DNA from 3 places in the Streptomyces sp. NBC_00425 genome. Region 2 is predicted to be linked to each of the others. Evidence: riboswitches for the same ligand, from Rfam matches in the RefSeq annotation. Region 2 holds a riboswitch; each other region holds the start of a gene.
The links. Region 2 has a riboswitch for cyclic di-AMP ahead of OHS82_RS12510 (M23 family metallopeptidase). Riboswitches for the same ligand answer to the same signal wherever they lie in the genome.
Positions count from the first base shown of each region.

Region 1: another riboswitch for cyclic di-AMP. It lies ahead of OHS82_RS08235 (M23 family metallopeptidase); the one in region 2 lies ahead of OHS82_RS12510 (M23 family metallopeptidase).
Region 3: another riboswitch for cyclic di-AMP. It lies ahead of OHS82_RS24740 (LysM peptidoglycan-binding domain-containing protein); the one in region 2 lies ahead of OHS82_RS12510 (M23 family metallopeptidase).

Region 1 is NZ_CP107928.1:2,002,602-2,008,377, forward strand. It holds gene OHS82_RS08225 (SGNH/GDSL hydrolase family protein) at 124-909, opposite strand; gene OHS82_RS08230 (DUF6250 domain-containing protein) at 1,036-1,740, opposite strand; gene OHS82_RS08235 (M23 family metallopeptidase) at 2,094-3,053, opposite strand; cyclic di-AMP (ydaO/yuaA leader) riboswitch at 3,058-3,215, opposite strand; gene OHS82_RS08240 (alpha-galactosidase) at 3,520-5,595, opposite strand.
Region 2 is NZ_CP107928.1:2,989,105-2,994,880, reverse strand. It holds gene OHS82_RS12520 (M16 family metallopeptidase) at 1-938, shown strand, start outside; gene OHS82_RS12515 (M16 family metallopeptidase) at 935-2,323, shown strand; cyclic di-AMP (ydaO/yuaA leader) riboswitch at 2,533-2,700, shown strand; gene OHS82_RS12510 (M23 family metallopeptidase) at 2,715-3,470, shown strand; gene OHS82_RS12505 (GntR family transcriptional regulator) at 3,657-4,352, shown strand; gene OHS82_RS12500 (HPr family phosphocarrier protein) at 4,478-4,759, opposite strand; gene OHS82_RS12495 (bifunctional acetate--CoA ligase family protein/GNAT family N-acetyltransferase) at 4,938-5,776, shown strand, end outside.
Region 3 is NZ_CP107928.1:5,692,008-5,697,783, reverse strand. It holds gene eno (phosphopyruvate hydratase) at 1-956, opposite strand, end outside; gene OHS82_RS24740 (LysM peptidoglycan-binding domain-containing protein) at 1,396-2,106, opposite strand; cyclic di-AMP (ydaO/yuaA leader) riboswitch at 2,110-2,293, opposite strand; gene OHS82_RS24735 (LysM peptidoglycan-binding domain-containing protein) at 2,499-3,542, opposite strand; gene OHS82_RS24730 (cytochrome P450 family protein) at 3,761-5,086, opposite strand; gene OHS82_RS24725 (nucleoside triphosphate pyrophosphohydrolase) at 5,127-5,776, opposite strand, start outside.

The DNA.
Region 1 (5,776 bases), 990 kb from region 2:
AGCACCGGCCCCGGGTCCCGCGCCGACGCCACTCCCGTGCGATCACCTCACTGGTGGAGCGGCCGGCCGTACGACGCCGACGGCCGGCCGCTCCCCCGCGAGCGAGTGGTGATCCGGGACCGGCTACGCGACGGCCGCGATGCGCATCCTGATGTCGTCAGGGGAGAGCGCGCCCTTGGCGATCACGTGGTCGCCGGAGGACTCACCGCGCAGCCGGCGCCCGATCCACGGCACCAGGTACTCGCGGGCCCAGTGCACGTCGTCGCGCCGTACGTCGAGGGCGCCGCGCGGCGGGAGCAGCGGCCAGGGCTGCTCCGGATCGGCCGGCACGTCGAGGCCGAGGACCTGCCCGGCGCGCAGGGCCACCCTCGTGTGCCCCTCCGGGGAGAGGTGGAGCCGGTCGCCGTCCCAGGCCCTGCGGTCCTGCACGGACTTCAGAGACCACAGGTCGAGCACGGGACAGCCGTACCGGTCGGCGACGGCGCGGACGTGCCCGTTGAAGGTGGCGATCTTGCCGCGCAGATGCTTGAGCACGGGAACGCCACGGGTGTCGAAGCCGGTGGTCACCATGACCGTGCCGGCTACGGCGGTCAGGGCCGAGATCGCGCGCTCGAAACGCTCGGCGACCTCGTCCGGGTCGGTGCCGGGACGGAGGATGTCGTTGCCGCCCGCGCAGAAGGAGACCAGATCCGGGGCGAGTTCCACCGCCCTGGCGAGCTGGTCCTCCATGATCTGGTCGAGCAGCTTTCCGCGGACCGCGAGGTTGGCGTAGGCGAAGTCGCCTTCGGGCCGCAGGTCCGCGAGAAGTACCGCGAACCGGTCGGCCCAGCCGACGAACGCCCCGTCGGGGCCGGGGTCGCCGACGCCTTCGGTGAAGCTGTCCCCCACCGCCACGTACGACCCGATCACTGATCTGTTGTCACTCTTCGAATCGTCTGCCACGGCAGATCATGATTCACCTTCGAATGTGACCTACGCGACCGTAGGCAGGGGTTGACGGTCGGTGAGAAAGGCCACTCCTAAAGAGTTTGCCAATCAGGGAATAAGGGACCACACGCGGAAGTCGTTGATGCGGAAGTGGCTCCAGGTGGTACGGAAGGCGAAGTGGCCGCTCATGTACGGCTCCGGGTCGGTGTGGTCGAAGACCAGCCGCCCGTTGTTCCACCAGCGCACGACCGAGCCGTCGGAGACGATCCGCACGTGGTGCGGCCGGTTCGCGACGAGCAGCGGTTCGGTGTAGTCGTACAGCAGCGGGCGCACGCCCGGCTCGCCGACGTAACGGCGCAGCCTGGTCGTGGTGTTGCCGTTGGCGCCGTAGCCGACGTAGTACGTCTTGAGGTGGTCGTACTCGGCGAGGGCGCCGCCGCGCGGGGTGGCGAAGAGATCGTCCGGGGAGCGGACGTCGACGGCGTTCCAGAAGTTGTTGAGGTCGGATACGCGGTCGTTGGGCCCGCCCGCGGAGACGGGCGTGGCGACGTACTCGAGGACGTACGGCCCGTCGAGCCGCTGCCTGAACCAGACGGTGGCGCCGGCCGGCACGTCGATCTCGAGGCTCCCGCAGGAGGCGGTGACCGTTCCGCCCTGTTCCCGCTCGACGGCCCACCGGCCGAGCCCGTGCCGGAAGTCGTCGTGGGCGAGGAGCCGAGGGCGCGGCGCGGCCCTCGCCGTCGCCGCGGGGGCGAGGGCGGTCAGGGCGGTGGAGGCGGCGAGTGCGCCGAATGCTCTGCGCGTCGTCGTCACGGGATGCGGCTCCTTCGGTCGGACCGGGGCGGCGGGCGGCCTGTCGCGAGCGGCGGAACCCGGGCCGACGCCTGGCCGGCGTCCGACCGGGTCCGGGGCCAACGCGCTGAAAGCGCTTGCCGTCTGACGGCACCACTGTGTCCGCCGCGGCTTCTCCTGTCGACGGTGCGACCGGACACGCCACAGGACCGCAATGAAGCGATCATGAATCACCGGGGTCCGCCCCGCACGCGAACCGGACACCCCGAGGGCCGGGCGGCGCACACCAACCGGACACGCCGAAGGCCGGGCCCCGGATCTGACGATCGGGGTCCGGCCTTCGGCTTGAGTGCCGGGCGGGTCCTCGGCGGAGGTCAGCCGACCGAGACGCCGTGGGAGCGGAGGTAGGCGAGCGGGTCGACGTCCGAGCCGTAGTCCGGCGTGGTGCGGATCTCGAAGTGCAGGTGCGGTCCGGTCACGTTGCCCGTGGCGCCGGAGAGCCCGACCTGCTGGCCCGCGCCGACGGTCTGGCCGGCCGAGACGGAGAGCTGGGACAGGTGGGCGTACTGGGCGTAGTAGCCGTCGTTCAGCTTGATGACGACCTGGTTGCCGTAGGCGCCGCCCCAGCCCGCGGAGACGACGGTGCCGGCGGCGACGGCCTTGAGCGGGGTGCCGGTCGGGACGACGAAGTCGACGCCGGTGTGGTAGCCGCTGGACCACATGCTGCCCGACTGGTGGTACGGCGTGCCGACGGTGGCGCCGGACACGGGCAGGGTGAAGCCGCCCGCGTTGCTCTCGGCGGCCTGGGTGACCGTCTTCGCGGAGGCCACGGAGGACGACGACTTCGACGCCCCCGAGGACTTCGAGGACTTCGAGGACTTCGGCGAAGAGTCCGCCGACGACGAGGAAGCGGTCGAACCGGACGACCTGGAGGCGCCGGCCGCCGCCCTCTTGCCGATCGACAGCTCGAGGCCGGGGTGGATCAGCGAGGGGTCGGCGCCGACGGCCTCGCGGTTGTCCTGGTACAGCTTCTTCCAGCCGCCGCTGACGTGCTGTTCGGTCGCGATCTTCGAGAGGTAGTCGCCGGACCGCACGGTGTAGGTCCGGGTGGCGGCGGTCTTCCGGGTCACCGGAGCGGCCTGCACGGCCTTCTGGGAAACCGTCTGCGCGACGGCCTGGGAAACGGCCTGGGGGGCCGACTCCCCCGTGGCCGCGTGGGCGCCGGAGGCGGCCATGAGCGGAAGCGCGAGCGCGGCCCCGCCGGTTCCGGCGGCGGCTATGGAACGGGTGAAACGCTGGGCCTTGGGACGGCGGTGCTTACCCTTCGCGGGCATGACGAATTCCTCTCCGGCGCCTGCGAGGTGAGCTGTCGGGTGCGGACTGGAGATGTCCGGCCACGTCGGGACGCGGCTTTACCCCGAGCCTGTTCCGGGACCGGAACAGGCGGTCGTGCCTGTGGGTCCCCCGCTCCTGCCGTGCACGGGTGAGTGTGCGGATTCCGGGCGGCGGCAGGATTAGGCGTCCGTCCGGATTGGTGTGGAACGTAAGCGACCAGGACGCACAGGGACAAGCAGAGGTTGCACTGACATGGCATTTCTCTTGATCCGCCGCGAGAATTACCGGTCACGCTCCGTGAATCAAATCGACCCTATCGGGTCAAGCACTCCGGAAAACCACACGAATTACGTGAACATGACGGGCGACGTACGGTCACGGATATGACGCTGCTCACGTGACGCTTCTCCAGCTTTCTTCATGACAGGGCGAGTTGGAACTAAGAATCCAATTCGGACAGAAACCTCAGATGCGACGCAGCCGGATAACCGACGCATCAAGGTCGCCCCGCAGTCCGGTGCGCAACCCGTGGTGCAGGAGCACGGCGCCTCGGTGGATTTCACCTGTTTCACGGCATTCGTACGACGCCGCCGGGTCGAGTCCGCGCAGCCGCAGCGCCGGAACGGGCTCGCCGAACCGCTGGGCCTGGAGCCAGGCGAGGACCACGGTCTCGTCCCCGAGCACGTACTGGACGGCGCTCAGGCCGCCCGCCGGGGGACGCAGCCGGTACAGGTCGCCCTGCTGCACGACATGCCGGACGTCCTTGTAGAGGTCCACCCACCGCCGCGCCTCGGCGAGCTCCTCCTCGCTCCACTCGGCGAGGTCACCGCCGACGCCGAGCACCCCGGCCATGGCGCTGACGAACCGGAAGCGCAGCGAGCTGACCCGCCCGTTGAGCTGCGTGTTGGGGCTGTCGGTGACCCACGCGGCCATGACCCGGGCGGGGTGGATCTGGCTGAAGCCGTGCTGGATGTCGAGCCGGTCCAGCGGGTCGGTGTTGTCGGACGTCCACACCTGGTCGGTGCGGCTCATGATCCCGAGGTCGATGCGCCCGCCGCCGCCCGAGCAGGACTCGAAGGCGACGCCCGGGTGGGCCGCCCGCAGCCGGTCCAGCAGGTTGTACAGGGCCCGTACGTGGTCGACCCACAGACGTTGCGGATAGGGGTCGTCGGGCCAGCCGGCGTCGGTGAAGCAGCGGTTGAAGTCCCACTTGACGTAGTCGATCGGCGCGCTGGAGAGGAGCCCGTCGAGCTGTTCCCAGAGGTACTCCTGGACGTCCTCGCGCGCGAGGTTCAGCATGAGCTGGTTGCGGAACTCCGTCCGCTTTCGTCCGGATTGGAACTGCACCCAGTCCGGGTGCGCCCGGTAGAGGTCGCTGTCCGGGTTGACCATCTCGGGCTCGACCCAGATGCCGAACTGCATGCCGAGGCCCCGCACGTGGTCGGCGAGGGGCTTCAGCCCGTTCGGGAAGCGGTCCGGGTTGGGCTGCCAGTCGCCGAGCCCGGCGTGGTCGCCGGTGCGGGCCCCGAACCAGCCGTCGTCCACCACGAAGAGCTCGACGCCGATCGCCGCGGCGCGCCGGGCGAGGGTCGCCTGCTGCTCCTCGGAGATGTCGAAGTAGGTCGCCTCCCAGGAGTTGAACAGCACCGGCCGGTCCTGATCGGCGTCCGGGACGACATGGGCCCGCTGATAGGCGTGCCAGGCGCGGCTCGCCCCGCCGAAGCCGGCGTCGCTCCACAGGCCGGCGAAGACCGGCGTGGTGAAGGACTCGCCGGCCGCGAGGCGCAGCAGACCCGAGTCGTCGTACCCGGCTCCGCCGGTGATCTGCACGCGCGCGTCGGGGAGCTGGGCGACGGCGATCCGCCAGGAGCCCGACCAGCCGAGGGCGCAGCCGTAGACCTCGCCGCGCTCCTCGGTGGCGTCGGTGTCCAGGGCGACCCAGGGCAGGTGCTGGTGCCCGGTGTGTCCGCGGCGGCTGCCGATGACCGTCTCGCCGTGGCCGAGCGGGGTGCGCGCGAGCCGCGACTCGGCGGCCCAGCGGCCGTGCAGCTGCGACAGCCGCCAGTCGTCCCGCTCGGGCAGGGTCCAGGTGGCCGAGTCCGCGCGGAGCAGTTCCAGCGGCTCCTCGCCCTCGTTGCGCAGGGTCGTCCAGCGCTCGACGACATCGCCGCGCATCCGGTAGTGCAGGGTGACGGCGAGCCCGGCGTCCCGGAAGCGCAGCCGCAGTTCGTCGCCGTCCCGCTCGTGCGTCTCGAAGGTCCACTCGGTGCCGCGCCGTTCGCCGGTGCGCACCGACAGGGCGGGCCGGACGAAGCGGGGGCCGCCCTCGACCGGATACTCCTCGCGGCCGTCGAGCGGGGACTCGAAGGACGCGCCGCGCTCCGACCAGGGAAGCGCGGCCAGGGCCTCGGCGTCGGCGAGCGAGATGCGCGGGCCCCAGTGCAGGTGCACCAGCTCGTCGGCCTCGGTGAGGTGGAGGGCATAACTGCCCGTGGGCCCGGAAAGGACCCAGGTGCGGCCGGCGTCGGCGATCTCGGGCATCAAAAACCCCCACTGATTCGAACAGGTGCGATCAAGCGTCAACATCATCGAACGCGGTCGGCCCCTCGGGCAACTTCCGGCGGACGATGCCCCACCTGGGCGGACGGTCCCGACCGGCCGGCCTGTGGACGCCGCGTTGCCCCGAGGGCCCGTGTCGTATGGTCGAGGAGGTCCTGTCGGC
Region 2 (5,776 bases):
GCGACGTCGTCAAGAACGAGCGCCGCCAGCGCTACGACAACGTCCCCTACGGCACCGCCTTCGAGAAGCTCACCGCTCTCGCCTACCCCGACGGCCACCCCTACCACCACACGCCGATCGGCTCGATGGCCGACCTGGACGCGGCGACGCTGGAGGACGCGCGTGCGTTCTTCCGCACGTACTACGCGCCCAACAACGCCGTCCTGTCCGTGGTCGGCGACATCGACCCGGAGCAGACGCTCGCCTGGATCGAGAAGTACTTCGGCTCCATCGCCGGGCACGACGGCAAGCCCGCGCCACGCGACGGCTCCCTGCCCGACGTGATCGGCGAGCAGCTGCGGGAGGTCGTCGAGGAGGAGGTGCCGGCCCGCGCCCTGATGGCCGCCTACCGTCTGCCCGAGGACGGCACGCGCGCGTGCGACGCCGTCGATCTGGCGCTCACCGTCCTCGGCGGCGGCGAGTCCTCCCGCCTCTACAACCGGCTCGTGCGCCGTGACCGCACGGCGGTGGCGGCCGGCTTCGGCCTGCTGCGGCTCGCCGGGGCGCCCTCACTGGGCTGGCTGGACGTGAAGACGTCCGGCGACGTCGAGGTGCCCGTCATCGAGGAGGCCATCGACGAGGAGCTCGCCCGGTTCGCCGAGGAGGGCCCCACGGCCGAGGAAATGGAGCGCGCCCAGGCCCAGTTGGAGCGCGAATGGCTCGACCGCCTCGGCACCGTCGCCGGCCGCGCCGACGAACTGTGCCGGTTCGCCGTCCTGTTCGGCGACCCGCAGCTCGCCCTGACCGCGGTCCAGCGTGTGCTGGACGTGACGGCCGAGGAGGTGCGGGAGATCGCCCAGGCCCGTCTGCGTCCCGACAACCGCGCGGTGCTCGTCTACGAGCCCACCGCCCCCGAAGCCCCCGCCGACCAGGACGAGAACGAGGAGGCGGCCCGGTGACCGAGCTCGCCACGATGGACTTCCACCCCCAGCCCCTGGCGGGCGAGGCCAAGCCGTGGGCGTTCCCGGCGCCCGAGCGCACCGCCCTGGCCAACGGGCTGACGGTGCTGCACTGTCACCGCCCCGGCCAGCAGGTCGTCGCCGTCGAGATCCTGCTCGACGCCCCGCTGGACGCCGAACCGGCCGGTCTCGACGGCCTCGCCACGATCATGGCGCGCGCCTTCACCGAGGGCACCGACAAGCACTCCGCCGAGGAGTTCGCCGCCGAACTGGAGCGCTGCGGCGCCACGCTGGACGCGCACGCCGACCACCCCGGCCTCCGCATCAGCCTCGAGGTCCCGGCCTCGCGCCTGAGCAAAGGCCTCGGTCTGCTCGCCGACGCCCTCAGGGCGCCCGCGTTCGCCGACAGCGAGATCGAGCGCCTCGTGCGCAACCGTCTCGACGAGATCCCGCACGAGCTGGCCAACCCCTCGCGGCGCGCCGCCAAGGAGCTCTCCAAGGAGCTGTTCCCGGCCACCGCCCGTATGTCGCGTCCGCGGCAGGGCACCGCCGAGACGGTCGAGAAGATCGACTCCGCGGCCGTCCGCGCCTTCTACGAGAAGCACGTCCGCCCGGCGACGGCCACCGCCGTGGTCGTCGGCGACCTCACCGGCGTCGACCTGGACGCCCTGCTGGGCGACACCCTGGGCGCCTGGACGGGCTCCGCCGCCGAGCCCCGCCCCGTGCCGCCGGTGATCGCCGACGACACGGGCCGCGTCGTCATCGTGGACCGCCCGGGGGCCGTCCAGACGCAGCTGCTGATCGGCCGGATCGGCGCCGACCGGCACGACCGCGTGTGGGCCGCCCAGGTGCTCGGCACCTACTGCCTCGGCGGCACCCTCACCTCCCGCCTGGACCGCGTCCTGCGTGAGGAGAAGGGCTACACCTACGGCGTTCGCGCCTTCGGGCAGGTCCTCCGGTCCGCGCCGGACGGCTCGGGCGCCGCGATGCTCGCCATCAGCGGTTCCATCGACACCCCCAACACCGGTTCCGCCCTGGACGATCTGTGGCAGGTGCTGCGCACCCTCGCCGCCGAGGGGCTGACCGACGCCGAGCGCGACGTCGCCGTGCAGAACCTGGTCGGGGTGGCACCGCTGAAGTACGAGACAGCGGCGGCCGTCGCGGGCACGCTGGCCGACCAGGTCGAGCAGCACCTGCCCGACGACTACCAGGCGACGCTGTACCGCAGGCTCGCCGCGACCGGCACGGTGGAGGCCACCGCGGCGGCCGTGAACGCCTTCCCGGTGGACCGTCTCGTGACGGTCCTCGTGGGCGACGCCGCCCAGATCAAGGCGCCGGTCGAGGCCCTCGGCATCGGCGAGGTGAAGGTCGTGCCCGCCGAGTAGCCGTCGGCGCCGAGGCAACGGCACGCACGCGCAGGGGCCCTGGTCGACCGCGTGTCACCAGGGCTTCTGTATGTCCGAATTGGGGCGGACGTTGCCTGTCTGCCCTGTGGGATGCGCTACAAAAACCGTGATCCGTTTGAGGATTGAACCCCCCGCCGCTTAGCTTCATCCGGGCTGTCCGTCAGGCACTGCGCCGCAGCCGCGGCACCGGACAGTCATCGCCGAGTCCCCGTACGGCGCGAGCCAGGGGAGCCGGGGACCCACTTTGTGCAGTCCCTGGGGTGAATCGGACGCCCGCGTGTACGCGAGGGGGTCCGTAGGAGACCTTCCTGCTCCGAACCCGTCAGCTAACCCGGTAGGCGAGAGGGAAGGAAAGGACACCCCTGACTTCATGGCGTTCACCTGCGCCACCGGGAAGCACCGCCGGCCCAGCCGGATGCAGCGTTCCACCGCTCGCGCGGTCGGCGTGGCGGCGCTCACCACCACCGGTGTGATGGCCACCGTCGCCTCCACCCCGGCCTTCGCGGCCGAGCCCACCCCCGAGCAGACCGGTCTGATCCCCGTCGTCACGGTCGGCGAGTCCGTCGCCGAGTCGGTCGCCGACCAGGTCGACGAGCAGGTCGCCGCGCAGAAGCAGGCCGCCTTCGAGGAGGCCGCCCGCCAGGCCGCCGCGAAGAAGGCCGTGGAGGAGCGCGAGGCACGCGTGCGTGCCGCCCGTGAGGCCGAGCGCAAGCGCCTCAACACCTTCGTGTCGCCGATCACCGGCTCCTACGTCTCCACCGGCTACCAGGCCAGCAGCTCGCTGTGGTCCTCCGGCAGCCACACCGGCATCGACTTCCACGCGGCCAGCGGCACCACCGTGCACGCGGTCGGCTCCGGCACCGTGGTCGAGGCCGGCTGGGGCGGCGCCTACGGCAACCAGATCGTCGTCAAGATGCACGACGGGACCTACACGCAGTACGGCCACCTGTCGTCCATCGAGGTCTCGGTGGGCCAGACGGTCACCCCGGGCCAGCGCATCGCGCTGTCCGGCGCGACCGGCAACGTCACCGGTGCGCATCTGCACTTCGAAGCCCGCACGGGCCCCGAGTACGGCTCGGACATCGACCCGGTCGCCTACCTTCGCAATCACGGCGTCAACGTCTGACGACCGACGGCGACGGATCGTTCGGCCCCGGCCTCTCGGCCGGGGCTTTCGCCGTTTCCGGGGCCCCGCTGTCCAAAAAATATCCCTGGATTCCGGCTCCCCGTCGGAAATTCCCGCTCATTGCAATAGAGTCACGGAACACACGTCAACCGTCGACGTTTCACGGGGATTAGGCGGAGGTCCGTCATGCGAATTCCGGCGCACTCGGTGTGCACGGCCATCCGGGACGACATCGTCGCGGGTGTCTACGAACGCGGCAGCCGCCTCACCGAGGAACTCCTCGCCCGCCGCTACGGCGTCTCGCGTGTCCCCGTCCGAGAGGCGCTGCGCACACTGGAGGCCGAGGGCTTCGTCGTCACCCGGCGGCACGCGGGCGCGTGCGTGGCGGAGCCCACCGAGCAGGAGGCCGCGGACCTGCTGGAGATGCGGCTGCTGCTGGAGCCGCTCGGCGCCTCCCGGGCCGCCCAGCGGCGCACGGAGGCCCATCTGAAGGTGCTGCGCGGGCTCGTCCGGCTGGGTCAGGAGCGGGCCAGGAGGGGCAACAGCGAGGATCTGCGCTCCCTGGGGAGCTGGTTCCACGAGACGCTCGCCCAGGCCGCCGGGAGCCCCGCCCTCACGTCGATGCTCACCCAGCTCCGGCACAAGATCGCCTGGATGTACGCGGTGGAGGCGCCCGCCGACCCGGTGGAGTCCTGGGCGGAGCACGGCGCCATCGTCGACGCGGTGACGCGCGGCGACGGGGAGCGCGCGCGGGCGGTCACGGCGCTCCACACCGAGCGCGCGACGCTCGCGCACCGGCTGCGCTTTTCCGGAGGACCGGAGCGCGCCGAGCGTGTGAGGACTTCGCAACCTCCCGTAAACATGAGCGGTCTGCGGCATTAACACGGGAGCCGTATACAAAGAAGGAGTAATTCGCGGGGGATTACTTCTGCTGCCCGTGAACGGGAAATGCGAAGGGCTCGCCCGGATAATTCGGACGAGCCCTTCGCCGTGTAATGCGGCGGTGCTCAGACGGTCTCGGGGAGTTCCTCGAGGCCCTCCGCGACCAGCTTCGCCAGCCGGTCGAGCGAGGCGTCCGCGCCCTCGGCGTCGGAGGCGAGGACGATCTCCTCGCCACCCTGGGCGCCCAGGCCGAGAACGGCCAGCATGGAGGCCGCGTTGACGGGGTTGCCGTCGGCCTTGGCGATCGTCACGGGGATGCCTGCGGCCGTGGCGGCCCGGACGAAGATGGAAGCGGGGCGGGCGTGGAGGCCCTCGGCCCAGCCGACGTTGACGCGGCGCTCAGCCATGTGATGCTGCCCTTCGGTGTCTCAGGTTGTCTAGACCAGTGTTCCACACGTGAAGCGTGTGAGGGACGGTCCCTGGGTGTCCCGTCACCATGCGGCCGTCGGATCGCGGCCTCGACCCGACGTGCGTCCTCCAGACTGCCTCGCGCTGTCGCCGGAAGCGAGCCGTAGTGTGGGCCCCATGCAGAGCGCGTCGGACCGGCACGAGTACCCCGCCCACTGGGAGGCCGACGTGGTGCTGCGCGACGGCGGCACCGCGCGCGTCCGCCCCATCACCGTCGACGACGCCGAGCGCCTGGTCAGCTTCTACGAGCAGGTCTCGGACGAGTCGAAGTACTACCGCTTCTTCGCGCCCTACCCACGCCTGTCCGCGAAGGACGTCCGCCGCTTCACGCACCACGACTTCGTGGACCGGGTGGGCCTCGCGGCCACGGTCGGCGGCGAGTTCATCGCCACCGTGCGGTACGACCGCATCGGCGCCGACGGCATGGCTGCCTCCGCGCCGGCCGACGAGGCCGAGGTGGCCTTCCTCGTGCAGGACGCCCACCAGGGGCGCGGCGTCGCCTCCGCCCTCCTCGAACACATCGCGGCCGTCGCACGCGAGCGCGGCATCCGCCGCTTCGCCGCCGAGGTGCTCCCCGCCAACAACAAGATGATCAAGGTCTTCACGGACGCCGGCTACACCCAGAAGCGCAGCTTCGAGGACGGCGTCGTCCGCCTGGAGTTCGACCTCGAGCCCACCGAGCGCTCCCTCGCCGTGCAGCGCGCGCGGGAGCAGCGTGCCGAGGCGCACTCCGTACGACGGCTCCTGACACCCGGCTCGGTCGCCGTCATCGGCGTCGGCCGCACCCCGGGCGGGGTCGGCCGGAGCGTCCTCGGCAATCTCCGGGAGGCCGGGTTCACCGGCCGCCTGTACGCCGTGAACCAGGCCTTTCCCGAGGATCTGAAGGAACTGGACGGGGTGCCCGCCCACCGTTCGATCCGGGACATCGCGGAGCCCGTGGACCTCGCGGTCGTCGC
Region 3 (5,776 bases), 2.7 Mb from region 2:
GGGTTGGTGACGAAGAGGTCGTCGCCGACGATCTGGACCTTGTCGCCCAGCTTGTCGGTGATGACCTTCCAGCCGGCCCAGTCGTCCTCGTACAGCGGGTCCTCGATGGAGACGAGCGGGTACGCGGAGACGAGCTCCTCGTAGTACTCGGTCATCTCGGCGGCCGAGCGGGACTTGCCCTCGAACTCGTACTTGCCGTCCTTGTAGAACTCGGACGCGGCGACGTCGAGCGCGAGCGCGATCTGCTCGCCGGGGACGTAACCGGCCTGCTGGATGGCCTCGATGATGAGGTCGAGCGCGGCCCGGTTGGACTCCAGGTTCGGGGCGAAGCCGCCCTCGTCGCCGAGGCCGGTGGACAGGCCCTTGGTCTTCAGCACCTTCTTGAGCGTGTGGTAGACCTCGGCGCCCCAGCGCAGCGCCTCGGAGAAGGACTCCGCGCCGATCGGAGCGATCATGAACTCCTGGATGTCCACGTTGGAGTCGGCGTGCGAGCCGCCGTTCAGGATGTTCATCATCGGGACGGGCAGCAGGTGCGCGTTCGGGCCGCCCAGGTAGCGGAACAGCGGCAGGTCGCTGGCCTCGGAGGCGGCGTGCGCCACGGCGAGCGAGACGCCGAGGATCGCGTTGGCGCCGAGGGAGCCCTTGTTGTCCGTGGCGTCCAGGTCGAACATGGCCTGGTCGATCAGGCGCTGCTCGGTGGCGTCGTAACCGACGAGCTCCGGGCCGATCTGCTCGATGACGGCGAGGACGGCCTTCTCGACGCCCTTGCCCTGGTAGCGGTTCGGGTCACCGTCGCGCAGCTCGATGGCCTCGAAGGCGCCCGTGGAGGCGCCGGACGGGACGGCGGCACGACCCGTGCTGCCGTCGTCGAGGCCGACCTCGACCTCGACCGTGGGGTTGCCTCGGGAGTCCAGGATTTCCCGGGCTACGACGACGTCGATGGACGGCACGAGCATCTCCTTCATGGGATGTGACGCTGAAAGTGCGCGGCGCGTGGCCTTGCGCCTAGAGCCTAACCGTCTCCGGAGCGTCGGCCACCGACCGACCGTCCCGTGGACGGACTGACCGTACACATTGTTCCTGCCCGGAACAAAGCGGCGGGGAGAAGCGGCCGGAAAGGCCGGGGAGACATCGCGCGAACCGGAGGGCCGACGGACGGACGGACGACGGCTGGAAGGGCGACGGCTGGAAGGGCGACGACTGGAAGGGCGACGGCCGAAAGGGCGACGACTGGAAGGGCGACGGCCGGAAGGCCGCATGAGAAAACCCCGTCCCGGTGCGTACGGGGGAACACGCACCGGGACGGGGGGCCGTGGGGAGGGGGTGGCCCTCACGAGGTCCTCAGGGCGCCCACCTTCACCAGGAGGGCGCTGTGGCTTCGCCGGCAGCCGGCTGTCACTTCAGGTGCAGCTGCTGACCCGGGTAGATGAGGTCGGCGTCCTGGACGATGTCCTTGTTCAGCTGGAACAGCTTCTGCCAGCCGCCCTTGACCTTGTGCTTCTCGGCGATGGTGCTGAGGGTGTCGCCCTTGACGACCTTGTACTCGCCGTCGCCCTTCTTGACCTTCTTGCCGGTCGGGGTGGTGACCGTCTTGGACTTCTTGGCGGCCGCCGGACGGTCGGTGGAGCGGGAGCTGCTCTTCTGCTCGGTCGAGCGGGAGCTGCTGCCGCTGTCCGACGAGCCGGAGTTCGAGGAGCCGGAGTTCGACGAGCCGGCGCTGCTGCCGTTGTAGGCGGCGCCGGACAGGCCCTTGCCGCAGACCGGCCAGGCGCCCTTGCCCTGGCCCGCGAGGACCTTCTCGCCGATGGCTATCTGCTGGGCCTTGGAGGCCTGGTTGGCCTGCGAGGCGTACTGCGTGCCGCCGTACGCGGCCCAGGTGGAGGAGGAGAACTGCAGGCCGCCGTAGTAGCCGTTGCCGGTGTTGATGGACCAGTCGCCGCCGGACTCGCACTGGGCGACCGCGTCCCACTCGGAGGCGGTGGCGGCGGAGGCGTTGCCGGCCGCCATCAGCGGGGCGGCGATGGCGACGCCGGTGACACCGGCGAGAGCGGCGGCGCGGGTGGCCTTGGACGGACGGCGGTGCTTGCCCTTACCGGAAAACAGCATGGTGGATCCCCTCACCGACGCCTGCGAGGTGAGCTGTCGGGTTCGGGCCGTGTGAGTTGCCCGGTCACTCCTCCGCCGGAGACTTCCGCTCCGTGGGAGGGGTGACTTCACCCCAAGCCGCTCCGGCGACTTCCCGGTGCGGCGCTTACCTTGGGTCCCCCGCTCCTGCCTACGGCGCTTGACGCGACGACTGTTCCCGGGCTGCCGCTGGCAGGATTCGGCGTTGCGACGGCCGGGGCTCGGGTTGCCGAGCGGTCACGACCGTAGACACGCGATCCGCGGAATTTCAAAGACGATCAGGGCTTCTGAGACTCATCCCACACTTTCACCAAATCGGACATTCGGCGCGAAGCGTGACGTGAACTACCGCTGTTTTTCTTGGGCTTTGCGCCCTATTGGACCCCTGTGTCGAGGGTCTGACCGGGGGCGATGTCGCTCGGGTCGGCGCCGATGAGGTCCCTGTTCTCGGCATAGAGGGCACGCCATCCGCCGTGGAGGCCAAGGGAGTCGGCGATGGAGGCGAGGGAGTCGCCCTCCTGGACGACATAGGCGGCCGCGGCATGCCGGCCCGCCGAGGCGGTGGACGCACCGCCCGCTTCGCCGTCGGCACTCTCGGCCGCCGGCTCGTCGGCCGTGGCGCCGCGATGACGGCCGGAGCCGAGGGAACCGGTGTCGACGAGGTTCCAGGAACCCACATCCTGGCCCGACTTGTCCGAGTCGTCCGCTTCCGGGGTCCCCGTGGGTGAACCGTCGGCCGCCTGCGGGTCGCCCTGACCGCCGGCACCGCCGGAGTCGCCCGCGACGGCAGACGGGGACGAAGGCGACGAAGGCGACGCCGCGGGCGAACTCGACGCATCACCCGACGAGTCGGATGTGCCAGACGAGTCGGACGATCCCGCTGAACCGGTCGAACCGGTCGAACCGCCGGAACCGGTCGAGCCGTTGCCGGAATCCGACGAACCCGAAGAGCCCGACAGCCCTCTGGACAGGTCGGACAAACCCGAGGAGCCGGACGATCCAGACGAATCGCCCGCCACGCCGGTGTCCACGGTCAGCGCGCCGTTCTCCTTGGTGAGCCCGGAGGTCAGCCCGCAGGTGCCCCACGCGCCGACGCCCTTGGCCGCGAGCACCTTCTGCGCCACGGCGATCTGCTGGTTGCGGCTGGCCAGGTCGGGGCTCGCCGCGTAGTCGAGTCCGCCGTAGGCGCTCCAGTCCTGCTGGGTGAGGCTGAGGCCGCCGGACTCGCCGTCGCCGTCGGCACTCCACGAGCCCCCGGTCTCGCACTGCGCCACCTTGTCCCACACCGTGCCGTCCGCGGCGCTCGCGCCGGAGGCGGCGAGCAGCGGGATGGCGATGGCGGAGCCGGTCACCCCGGCCGCGACGAGCAGCGCGGGGGCCTGGCGGGGGCGACGGTGACGACCGTTCCCGGAGAGCATGCGAGGGGCCTTTCTCTGGACAGCAGTGCCGGCGCGGGCGAGTGAGCTGACGCGTCGCGCTGACGAGTGAACGTATCGGCAGACGATCACTTGTCACAAGTTAATGCCGCGCAGATCACGTGAAGATCACAGACTTGAGGATCGGTCACCTTTGCTCCGCCGCGTGGTCACAATCCGGCTGACGTCCGGTCAGGCCCGCCCCTTGTCCGACGCGGCCCTCAGTCGCCGGAACGAGGCGCGGACGCCGGGGCGAACTCGACCGGCAGCGTGCGCAGGCCGCGCATGATGAGGCCGCCGCGCCACCTCAACTCGGCCGGTTCCACCGCCAGTCGGAGGTCGGGAAGCCGGGTGAGCAGGGTGGCCAGCGCGGTCTGGCCCTCCAGCCGGGCCAGCGGGGCGCCCAGACAGTAGTGGATGCCGTGGCCGTAGCCGAGGTGCTGGTTGTCACGGCGGGAGAGGTCGAGCGTGTCGGGGTCGGTGAAGCGGGCCGGGTCGCGGTCGGCGGCGGCCAGCACGACGAGGACGGGATCGCCGGGTGCGATGTCCTGGCCGCCGAGGGCGACCGGCTCGGTCGCGAACCGCCAGGTGGCGAGTTCGACGGGACCGTCGTAGCGGAGCAGCTCCTCGACGCCCGTCTCGAGCAGGGCGCGGTCGCCGCCGTCCACGGTCAGGGACCGCTGCAGGGCCTCGCGCTGTGCGGGATGGGTCAGGAGGGCGTACACGCCGTTCCCGATGAGGTTCACGGTCGTCTCGAAGCCGGCGAACAGCAGGATGAAGGCCATCGCGGCGGCCTCGTTCTCCGTGAGGTGCTCGCCGTGGTCGGAGGCGCGGATCAGACCCGAGATGAGGTCCTCGCCCGGGACGGGTTCGGCGGGGAGTCCGGCGCGCTTGCGGTGGATGAGCTCCAGCAGGTAGCCGCGCATCTTCTTCACCGACCGGGCGACGCCGCCCCTGGGGCCACCGCCGTGCCGGATCATCATCCCGGCCCAGTCGCGGAAGTCGTCCTGGTCCTCCTCGGGGACGCCCAGCAGGTCGCAGATCGCGTAGATGGGGAGGGGGAAGGCGAAGTCGTGGATGAGGTCGGCCCGGCCCTCGGCGGCGAACCGGTCGATCAGCCGGTCCGTCAGCTCCTGCACGCGCGGCGCGAACTCGGCGACGCGGCGCGGGGTGAAGGCCTTGCTCACGAGCCGCCGCAGGCGGGTGTGGTCCGGCGGGTCGATGTTGAGCAGATGGGTCATCAGCTCGGCCTTGCGCTCCCCGGGGATGCCGGTCCTGCCCCGGGCGTGGGCGGGTTCGTCATGATGTGCGGGGTTCTTGGACAGCCGCGGGTCGGCGAGGGCCTGCTTGGCGTCGGCGTACCGGGTGACCAGCCAGGCCTCGACCCCGCTCGGCAACGCGGTCCGGTGCACCGGGGCGTGCTCCCGCAGCCAGGCGTAGGCGGGGTAGGGGTCGGTGGCGAACTCCCAGGTGAAGAGCGCGGGCGCGGGCGGGACGTCGGCCTGGGGCTGCCGGGACGAGTGGTTCGGGTGGTTCGGGTCGGTCACGACCCGACGGTAGCGGGCCTGCCGACGCGCACGGTCACGCTCACTCGCCCGAGGACCGGGACGCGGAAGGGGACGCGGACGGGGACGGGCGGTCGTGGAGCCCTTCGGCGACCCGGATCGCGTCCCGGTAGGACCGGGCCGCCGCCCGCAGCGCCGCCTCCGGGTCGACGCCCTCCGACTCGGCCCGGGCGGCGAGGGCGAGCAGTTCGTACCCGATGCCCTCGGCGGCCGGCAGCGGCACGTCCAGCCCCGCCGTCCGGGCCCGCGCGGTCAGCTTCGCCACGAGAGCCAGCGAGGGCTGGTGGAGCGGAACGCCGTCGGTCACCGACGCCCGGCGCTTCTCGACCGCCTTCGTGCGCAGCCAGTGCTCCTTGACCTCCTCCGGCGTGGTGGCGGTGGCGTCGCCGAAGACATGGGGGTGGCGGTGGACGAGCTTGGCGACGATCGTGCCCGCGACGTCGTCGACGGAGAACGGGGACTCCTCGTCCTCTTCGGCGATGCGGGCGTGGAAGACCACCTGGAGCAGGACGTCGCCCAGTTCCTCGCGGAGTTCGTCGCGGTCGCCGTCCTCGATCGCCTCGACCAGCTCGTACGCCTCCTCCATCGCGTACTTCGCCAGGCCCTGGTGGGTCTGCCGGGAGGACCACGGGCACTCGTCGCGGATGCGGTCCATGACCTGGACGAGGTCGA